3 regions of the Streptomyces sp. NBC_00271 genome follow, and region 2 is predicted to be linked to each of the others. Evidence: predicted binding sites of a transcription regulator. Region 2 holds the regulator's gene; each other region holds the start of a gene.

Region 1 (3,274 bases), 1.2 Mb from region 2:
TCAAGCTCGGACTGGTCGAGGACAAGCCGTACAAGATCTTCGGTGCCCAGGCCGAGGGCTGCTCGCCGGTGTCCGTCGCCTACAAGGCCGGCCACGACGTCGTACGGCCCCAGAAGCCGAACACCATCGCCAAGTCGCTCGCCATCGGCAACCCGGCCGACGGGCCGTACGTGCTGGACATCGCGCGGCGCACGGGTGGGGCCGTGGAGGACGTGAACGACGAGCAGGTCGTCGATGCGATCAAGTTGCTCGCGCGTACCGAGGGGATCTTCGCGGAGACCGCCGGTGGCGTGACGGTGGGCGTGACGAAGAAGCTGATCGAGAGCGGGCTGCTCGACCCGACGCTGACCACCGTCGTTCTGAACACCGGTGATGGTCTGAAGACGCTGGACGCGGTGGCCGGTACGGGGCTGACGGCGACCATTCGTCCGAGCCTGGACTCCTTCCGGGAAGCTGGGCTTGCGTAAGCGTCGTTGTTCGTCTGCGGGCCGGTGGGGGCTGGTCGCGCAGTTCCCCGCGCCCCTAAAAGCCCTTACCTGACCGGAGGTCACAAGAATGAGCGTTTCCGTCCGCATCCCCACCATCCTGCGCACCTACACCGGTGGTCAGGCCGAGGTGACGGCCGAGGGTGGGACCCTCGGTGAGGTCATCGCGGATCTGGAGAAGAACCACACGGGTATCGCCGCGCGCGTCCTGGACGACCAGGGCAAGCTGCGCCGGTTCGTCAACGTCTACGTGAACGACGACGACGTCCGCTTCGAGCAGGGTCTGGAGACGGCGACGCCGGACGGCGCGGGCGTCTCGATCATCCCCGCCGTCGCCGGTGGCTGACCTCCTCGAGAGCCGTTACCCAGGGTGAGATAGTTACCCTGGGTAATGCCAATTACCGAGAGTTCATCGAATTGCCCCCTCCGTGAGAGAAGCGGAGGGGGCAATTCTGTATGGTTGAGCGGGGTACAGTTGGGGAACCCGCTCCACTTTGCATGCCGGGCGCATATGAGTTCGCGCCCGAAGTCCGGCAAGAAGTAGCCAAAGTGTCCCGCGCTTTTGAGCCTTATATGGCTTTTATGGGGCCCGACTTGCCCTGAATCTTCGCAAATTCTCCCTATATTCCCGATCGGTCGTGCCCGGAATTCTCGTCCGATTGACCTGTTGCAGACGGCAGTTGGACAGATACATTCAGCCGCGGTCGACGCGTTCCGGCGCACACCCCCAACCGTTGGGGGGTGAGGTCTGACCCGGGTCCGCGAAGTGCGGTCCTGTGCAAGGGCCAGTAATAGGGGAGTTAGGCATGGCTCAGGGCACCGTCAAGTGGTTCAACGCGGAGAAGGGGTACGGCTTCATCGCGGTCGACGGTGGTGCGGATGTATTCGTCCACTACAGCGCGATTCAGATGGACGGCTACCGCACCCTGGAAGAGGGTCAGCGGGTCGATTTCGAGATCTCGCAGGGCCAGAAAGGGCCGCAGGCGGACATGGTCCGACTCGCGACCAGCTGAAGCACGCGCCGACTGACTGTTCGACGTGACGAAGGGCTCGTATCCCATGGGGTACGAGCCCTTCGGTCTGTCCGCGCACTGTCATGACACCGTCGTGGGCCCGCTCGCGCACCGGCGCGACGCGCGGGTTGCGCGCCCCTTCTCACCTGCGGATCAAGGGAAGGCGCTTGCACTCGGCAGGGGCGAGTGCTAATCATTGGCGTTAGCACTCTGAAGGTGAGAGTGATAACGAAGGACCGGGTCGGTGAGGCCCGCAGGCCAGGTGGTGCAAGGAACCACGGGGCAGGCAGGCCGTCCGTCGCGGGCGCCAGCGCGGTCCGGAGCAATCCACCCCAGTCCGGGAGGACCACTTCACATGGCCAAGATCATCGCGTTCGACGAGGAGGCACGGCGCGGTCTCGAGCGCGGGATGAACCAGCTCGCCGACGCCGTCAAGGTCACCCTTGGCCCCAAGGGCCGCAACGTCGTCCTCGAGAAGAAGTGGGGCGCCCCCACGATCACCAACGATGGTGTTTCCATCGCCAAGGAGATCGAGCTCGAGGACCCGTACGAGAAGATCGGCGCCGAGCTGGTCAAGGAAGTCGCCAAGAAGACGGACGACGTCGCCGGTGACGGTACGACCACGGCGACCGTGCTCGCCCAGGCGCTCGTCCGCGAGGGCCTGCGCAACGTAGCCGCCGGCGCCAACCCGATGGCTCTCAAGCGTGGTATCGAGAAGGCCGTCGAGGCCGTCTCCGGTGCCCTCCTTGAGCAGGCCAAGGACGTCGAGACCAAGGAGCAGATCGCTTCCACGGCCTCCATCTCCGCCGCCGACACCCAGATCGGCGAGCTCATCGCCGAGGCGATGGACAAGGTCGGCAAGGAAGGCGTCATCACCGTCGAGGAGTCCCAGACCTTCGGTCTGGAGCTTGAGCTCACCGAGGGTATGCGCTTCGACAAGGGCTACATCTCGGCGTACTTCGCCACCGACATGGAGCGTATGGAGGCCGTCCTCGACGACCCGTACATCCTGATCGCCAACTCCAAGATCTCCTCGGTCAAGGACCTGCTCCCGCTGCTGGAGAAGGTCATGCAGGGCGGCAAGCCCCTGCTGATCATCGCCGAGGACGTCGAGGGCGAGGCCCTGTCGACCCTGGTCGTCAACAAGATCCGTGGCACCTTCAAGTCCGTCGCCGTCAAGGCTCCGGGCTTCGGTGACCGCCGCAAGGCCATGCTCGGCGACATCGCCATCCTCACGGGCGGCGAGGTCATCTCCGAGGAGGTCGGCCTCAAGCTGGAGAACGCGGGTCTGGACCTGCTGGGCCGTGCCCGCAAGGTCGTCATCACCAAGGACGAGACCACGATCGTGGACGGCTCCGGCTCCGCCGACCAGGTCCAGGGCCGGGTCAACCAGATCCGTGCCGAGATCGAGAACTCCGACTCGGACTACGACCGCGAGAAGCTCCAGGAGCGCCTGGCGAAGCTGGCCGGCGGCGTGGCCGTCATCAAGGCCGGTGCCGCCACCGAGGTCGAGCTCAAGGAGCGCAAGCACCGCATCGAGGACGCCGTTCGCAACGCGAAGGCGGCCGTCGAGGAGGGCATCGTCGCCGGTGGTGGCGTGGCCCTCATCCAGGCCTCCTCGGTCTTCGAGAAGCTCGAGCTCTCGGGTGACGAGGCGACCGGCGCCAACGCCGTGCGGCTCGCCCTGGAGGCCCCGCTCAAGCAGATCGCCGTCAACGGTGGTCTCGAGGGTGGCGTCATCGTCGAGAAGGTGCGCAACCTGCCCGTCGGCCACGG
Region 2 (3,274 bases):
TCACCGCGGCCACCGCCCCGCAGATGCGTGACACCCCGCCCGTGCAGCGGGATCGACTGCCCGGACTGCGTGCCCGGACGGATGTCGACCTCCTCGAGACCGTCGAGGGTCTCCAGCGGCACCTTGGTGCCGAGCGAGGCCGCGGTCATCGGAATGGTCACCGTGCAGTGCAGATCGTCCCCGCGCCGCTGGAACGTGGAGTGCGGCAGCTCGTGGATCTCGACGTAGAGGTCACCGGCGGGACCGCCACCGGGCCCGACCTCGCCCTCGCCCGCGAGCTGGATCCGCGTGCCGTTGTCGACACCGGCGGGGATCTTGACGGTCAGCGTGCGACGCGACCGGACCCGTCCGTCACCGGCGCACTCGGGGCAGGGAGTCGGGACGACGGTCCCGAAGCCCTGGCACTGCGGACACGGCCGGGAGGTCATGACCTGCCCGAGGAAGGACCGCGTGACCTGGGACACCTCACCCCGCCCGCGACACATGTCACAGGTCTGGGCCGAGGTACCCGGCGCCGCGCCCTCACCGTTGCAGGTGGCGCAGACGACGGCCGTGTCGACCTGGATGTCCTTCGTCGTGCCGAAGGCCGCCTCGTCCAGCTCGATCTCGAGCCGGATCATGGCGTCCTGGCCACGCCGCGTACGCGACCGCGGACCGCGCTGCGACGCCGTACCGAAGAAGGCGTCCATGATGTCCGAGAAGTTCCCGAACCCACCGGCGCCGAAGCCGCCCGCACCGCCGCCGCCCGACTGGGACAGCGGGTCGCCGCCGAGGTCGTAGACCTGCTTCTTCTGCGGGTCCGACAACACCTCGTACGCGGCGTTGATCTCCTTGAACCGCTCCTGCGTCTTCGGATCGGGATTGACGTCCGGGTGCAGCTCGCGTGCGAGCCGCCGGAAGGCCTTCTTGATCTCGTCCTGGGACGCGTCGCGGCGCACGCCGAGTACGGCGTAGTAGTCCGTGGCCACTTAAGACTCCGCCAGGATCTGTCCGACGTACCGTGCCACCGCTCGTACCGCTCCCATCGTGCCGGGGTAATCCATGCGGGTCGGTCCGACCACGCCGAGTTTCGCTACTGCCTCGTCGCCCGAACCGTAGCCGACCGAGACCACGGACGTGGAGTTGAGTCCCTCATACGCGTTCTCGTGACCGATTCGCACGGTCATGCTCGAATCCCCGGCCTCACCAAGCAACTTGAGAAGCACAACCTGCTCCTCCAGCGCTTCGAGCACCGGCCGGATGGTGAGAGGGAAGTCATGTCCGAAGCGCGTCAGATTGGCGGTTCCGCCGATCATCAGCCGCTCCTCGGTCTCCTCGACGAGCGTCTCCAAAAGAGTGGAGAGCACCGTCGCGACCGTACCTCGGTCCTCCGCCTCGAACGCGTCCGGGAGGTCCTGCACGAGCTGCGGGACGTCCGCGAAGCGACGGCCCGCGACCCTGCTGTTGAGCCGGGCCCGCAGATCCGCGAGAGACGTTTCTCCGAACGGGGCCGGGCAGTCGATCATGCGCTGCTCGACCCGCCCGGTGTCCGTGATCAGCACGAGCATCACACGGGCGGGGGCGAGGGACAGCAGCTCCACATGCCGCACGGTCGATCTCGTCAGCGACGGATACTGCACGACGGCGACCTGCCGGGTCAGCTGCGCGAGCAGCCGCACGGTCCGCCCGACGACATCGTCGAGATCAACGGCACCATCCAGGAAGTTCTGAATGGCCCGCCGCTCGGGCGCGGTCATCGGCTTGACGCCGGCGAGCTTGTCGACGAAGAGCCGATAGCCCTTGTCGGTGGGGATCCGCCCGGCACTGGTGTGCGGCTGGGCGATGTACCCCTCGTCCTCCAGGGCCGCCATGTCGTTGCGGACGGTGGCCGGGGAGACTCCCAGCCGGTGCCGCTCGGTCAGCGCCTTGGAACCGACCGCGACCGGCTCGTCGGTGCCGACATAGTCCTGGACGATGGCGCGCAGCACTTCGAGCCTGCGTTCACTGAGCATCGCGCACACCTCCAGCTCTCGACCCCTCGGCGCCTCGCTTGGCACTCAGCGTGTGCGAGTGCCAGCATTCCCCGGCCCAGTGTACGGCCGGTGGGTACGGCCCCGGCAAGGGCGGCCCCGCGATCTTGTGCAAGGTGCACGGACGTACACCGACGTGTCCCGTGATGTCACACCGTCCCAGCCCCTGATGTCGTACCGTCCACGCTCTCACCGCTAGCGTCGGCGTATGAAGGTGACTTGGGAAGAGGCGGGGTGGGAGCAGCTGACACCGCGGGTGGGGCGGCGGCGGCTTCCGGTCTGGGACTGCACGGTCGGGCTGGTCGTGGGCGAGGGCGGGGCGCTGATCATCGACCCGGGGTCGAGCCTCGCGGAGGGCGCACGGTTGCGCGAGGAGGCGCAGGCGCTCGCCGGCCGCCGTGTGACCTTCCTCGCGCTCACCCACCCCCACTTCGACCATGTCCTCGGCGCGGCGGCGTTCGCGGGCGCGGAGGTGCTCGTCGCGGGCGGCTCGGCCGAGGTGTACGAGCACGGGCGCGAGGAGCTGTACACGGACGCGGTACGGGGCGGGCTGGACGCGCGGGCGGCGGAGAACGCGGCGGACACCCTGGTGCGTCCCCGGCACTACGTGTGGGGCACCCGACATCTCGAGCTGACCGGCGGCGTCGAGGTCCTGCTGGTGCGGACGGGCGAGGGCCACACCGCCCACGACCTCGTGGTCGTGGTGCCGGGCGAGCCGACGGTGGTGTTCTGCGGCGACCTGGTCGAGGAGTCCGGCGAGCCCCAGGCGGGCCCCGACGCCGTACCGTCGCGTTGGCCCGGGGCTCTCGACAGGTTGCTCGAACTCGGGGGCGAGGACGCGCTGTACGTGCCCGGTCACGGAGCGGTCGTGGACGCCGGGTTCGTACGGTCCCAGCGGGACGCGCTGGCCGCGCGTTTCGGCGTGTCGGGTATCGGCGGGCCGGGTCTCGCCACGCCGGGTTTCGAGGCGTCGGATTTCGGCGTGTCGCGTTGAGCGCCGCCGGGCTTCTCCTATCGTCATCCGAATGCGCCAGTACTCTCCGGACCTGACTCCGCCGTGGAAGAAGCCCAAGCCCGTGCCGGAGGTTCCGGCGGAGCCGGGCCTGGTGGTCGAGGAGCCGGGTACCGGTTTCTGCGGTGCGGTGATCCGCTGCGAGGCGGGCACGGTGACGCTGGAGGACCGCTTCGGCAAGCACCGCGTGTTCCCCCTGGAACCGCGCGGCTTCCTCCTGGAGGGCCAGGTGGTCACTCTCACCCGCCCCTCC
Region 3 (3,274 bases), 2.6 Mb from region 2:
CCCACTTCCGCGGCAGGGAGGACTGGGACGGCACCATGCCCGACATGATCCGCCGCTTCCTGAAGCTGGTCACCGACAAGGGGTACGCGGTGGCACGGCTGGAGGACTACCTGTGAGAGCGCGGGCTCTGGTCGCGGGGGCGCTCACCGCGGCCCTCCTGACCGGCTGCACCGGCTGTGCCCAGTCCGTCGACCCGATCGAACGGCTGGGCAAGAAGGCCGCGCAGGAGGTGCGCAGGTCCAGACCGAACGGGCCGACCCCGGCGACGTACCGGCACTGGGGGCTGCCCACCCCGCTCGCCGCCGCGCCGCGCCGGCCCGCCCGGCCCGCCCTCCATGGCGCGGCGCCCGGGCTCGCCCCCGTCGTGGACCGCGTACCCACCCGCGACAAGGTGGTCTTCCTGACGTACGACGACGGTGCCGAGCGCGATCCGCGGTTCGTCGACATGGTCCGTGAACTGCGGCTGCCGGTCACCATGTTCCTCACGGACAGTGTCGTCGGGCCGGGGTACGGGCACTTCGCCCAGCTGCGGACGGTCGGCGCGAGCGTGCAGAACCACACCCTCCACCACGCCTCGCTGCGTGGACTGCCGTACGCGGGCCAGCGGGCCGAGATCTGCGGCCAGCAGGAGAAGCTCAAGGCCCGCTTCGGCGTCCGCCCTCGGCTCTTCCGTCCCCCCTACGGCACCTACGACACCACCACGCTGCACGCCGCCGCCGACTGCGGGGTCACGGCCGTGGTCCTCGGCCGGGAGCCCGACGCCCACCGCCTGCGACCGGGTGACATCCTCTCCGGCTTCGAGGAGCCCAACCTCACGGAGGCGACGGTCAGACTCCTGCGACGCATCCAGGCGGAGGGCTTCACCCCGGCGCGCCTGGAGAACTACCTCTGACCATTCGACTTGGGGGGCATCGATCAGCCCGTCCGGAGTTTGAGGACGAGGCCGTTCAGGCCGATAAGGGGGGTCTGGGGGCGCAGCCCCCAGGGGTACGCCGACACGCACGCCGGGTGCCCAAAACCCCACGCCACGCCGGAGCCTTTGGCACTCCGCTTGACCGAGTGCTAATCGCGGTCATAGTCTCGGCCCTGGCACTCCCCACTGGAGAGTGCCAATAGCGACGGGCAGGTCCGGCACCCGCGACGACGGATCCACCTGGTCGCCACCTCAGACAGTTAACCCCGTGAGATCTCCGAAGGGGGAGGTCGGATCGTGACGACCACCAGCTCCAAGGTTGCCATCAAGCCGCTCGAGGACCGTGTTGTGGTCCAGCCGCTGGACGCCGAGCAGACCACGGCTTCCGGCCTGGTCATCCCGGACACCGCGAAGGAGAAGCCCCAGGAGGGCGTCGTCCTCGCCGTGGGCCCGGGCCGCTTCGAGAACGGCGAGCGCCTGCCGCTCGACGTCAGCACCGGCGACATCGTGCTGTACAGCAAGTACGGCGGCACCGAGGTGAAGTACAACGGCGAGGAGTACCTCGTCCTCTCGGCTCGCGACGTGCTCGCGATCATCGAGAAGTAGTTCACCGAGCTTCACCGTTCCACCCAGTTTTGCAGTGAACTGCGCCCCTGGCCCCCGCGACCATAACCAGCCGGGCGTCGGGGGCGCGGTTCGTTCACCCCAGTTTTCCGAGAGGGCTGAATCGCTCCCATGGCGAAGATCCTGAAGTTCGACGAGGACGCCCGTCGCGCCCTCGAGCGCGGCGTCAACAAGCTTGCCGACACGGTCAAGGTGACGATCGGCCCCAAGGGCCGCAACGTCGTCATCGACAAGAAGTTCGGCGCACCCACCATCACCAACGACGGTGTCACCATCGCCCGCGAGGTCGAGCTCGACGACCCGTACGAGAACCTCGGCGCCCAGCTGGTGAAGGAGGTGGCGACCAAGACCAACGACATCGCGGGTGACGGTACGACCACCGCCACCGTGCTGGCCCAGGCGCTCGTCCGCGAGGGCCTGAAGAACGTCGCCGCGGGTGCCTCCCCGGCGCTGCTGAAGAAGGGCATCGACGCGGCCGTCAAGGCGGTCTCGGACGAGCTCCTCGCCACCGCGCGCCCGATCGAGGAGAAGTCCGACATCGCGGCCGTCGCCGCGCTGTCCGCCCAGGACCCGCAGGTCGGCGAGCTCATCGCCGAGGCGATGGACAAGGTCGGCAAGGACGGTGTCATCACCGTCGAGGAGTCCAACACCTTCGGCCTGGAGCTCGACTTCACCGAGGGCATGGCCTTCGACAAGGGCTACCTGTCGCCGTACATGGTGTCCGACCAGGAGCGTATGGAGGCCGTCCTCGACGACCCGTACATCCTCATCCACCAGGGCAAGATCAGCTCCATCCAGGACCTGCTGCCGCTGCTGGAGAAGGTCATCCAGTCCAACGCCTCCCGGCCGCTGCTGATCATCGCCGAGGACGTCGAGGGCGAGGCCCTGTCGACCCTGGTCGTGAACAAGATCCGCGGCACGTTCAACGCCGTCGCCGTGAAGGCCCCCGGCTTCGGTGACCGCCGCAAGGCCATGCTCGGCGACATCGCCACCCTCACCGGTGGTCAGGTCATCGCCGAGGAGGTCGGCCTCAAGCTCGACCAGGTCGGTCTGGACGTGCTGGGCAGCGCCCGCCGCGTGACCGTCACCAAGGACGACACCACCATCGTCGACGGTGGCGGCAACTCCGAGGAGGTCCTCGGCCGGGTCAACCAGATCAAGGCCGAGATCGAGAACACCGACTCCGACTGGGACCGCGAGAAGCTCCAGGAGCGCCTCGCGAAGCTGGCCGGCGGCGTGTGCGTGATCAAGGTCGGCGCCGCCACCGAGGTCGAGCTCAAGGAGAAGAAGCACCGTCTGGAGGACGCCATCTCCGCGACCCGCGCCGCGGTCGAGGAGGGCATCGTCTCCGGTGGTGGCTCCGCGCTCGTCCACGCCGTGAAGATCCTCGAGGGCAACCTCGACAAGACCGGCGACGAGGCCACGGGTGTCGCGGTCGTCCGCAAGGCCGCCGTCGAGCCGCTGCGCTGGATCGCCGAGAACGCCGGCCTGGAGGGTTACGTCATCACCTCCAAGGTCGCCGAGCTCGACAAGGGCCAGGGCTTCAACGCGGCCACCGGCGAGTACGGCGACCTGGTCAAGTCCGGTGTCATCGACCCGGTCAAGGTCACCCGCTCCGCCCTGGAGAACGCCGCCTCCATCGCCTCCCTGCTCCTCACGACCGAGACCCTGGTCGTCGAGAAGCCGGCCGAGGAAGAGGCCGACGCCGGTCACGGCCACGGGCACTCCCACTGAGTC

Evidence for each region. The regulator HrcA, encoded in region 2, represses chaperone genes, less so after heat shock. The targets are predictions, from matches to a motif close to TTNGCACTCNGNNNNNCNGAGTGCNAA.
Region 1: a site for HrcA is predicted at 1,701-1,727, ahead of groL (chaperonin GroEL). Genes of this name have one in related genera too.
Region 3: a site for HrcA is predicted at 1,040-1,066, ahead of groES (co-chaperone GroES). Genes of this name have one in related genera too.

Annotation. Positions count from the first base shown of each region.
Region 1 is NZ_CP108070.1:5,612,572-5,615,845, reverse strand. It holds gene thrC (threonine synthase) at 1-467, shown strand, start outside; gene OG798_RS25610 (MoaD/ThiS family protein) at 556-831, shown strand; gene OG798_RS25605 (cold-shock protein) at 1,292-1,498, shown strand; gene groL (chaperonin GroEL) at 1,854-3,274, shown strand, end outside.
Region 2 is NZ_CP108070.1:4,376,492-4,379,765, forward strand. It holds gene dnaJ (molecular chaperone DnaJ) at 1-968, opposite strand, end outside; gene hrcA (heat-inducible transcriptional repressor HrcA) at 969-1,991, opposite strand; gene OG798_RS20300 (MBL fold metallo-hydrolase) at 2,218-3,003, shown strand; gene OG798_RS20305 (DUF3097 domain-containing protein) at 3,035-3,274, shown strand, end outside.
Region 3 is NZ_CP108070.1:7,023,387-7,026,660, forward strand. It holds gene OG798_RS32095 (polysaccharide deacetylase family protein) at 1-116, shown strand, start outside; gene OG798_RS32100 (polysaccharide deacetylase family protein) at 113-892, shown strand; gene groES (co-chaperone GroES) at 1,211-1,519, shown strand; gene groL (chaperonin GroEL) at 1,649-3,271, shown strand.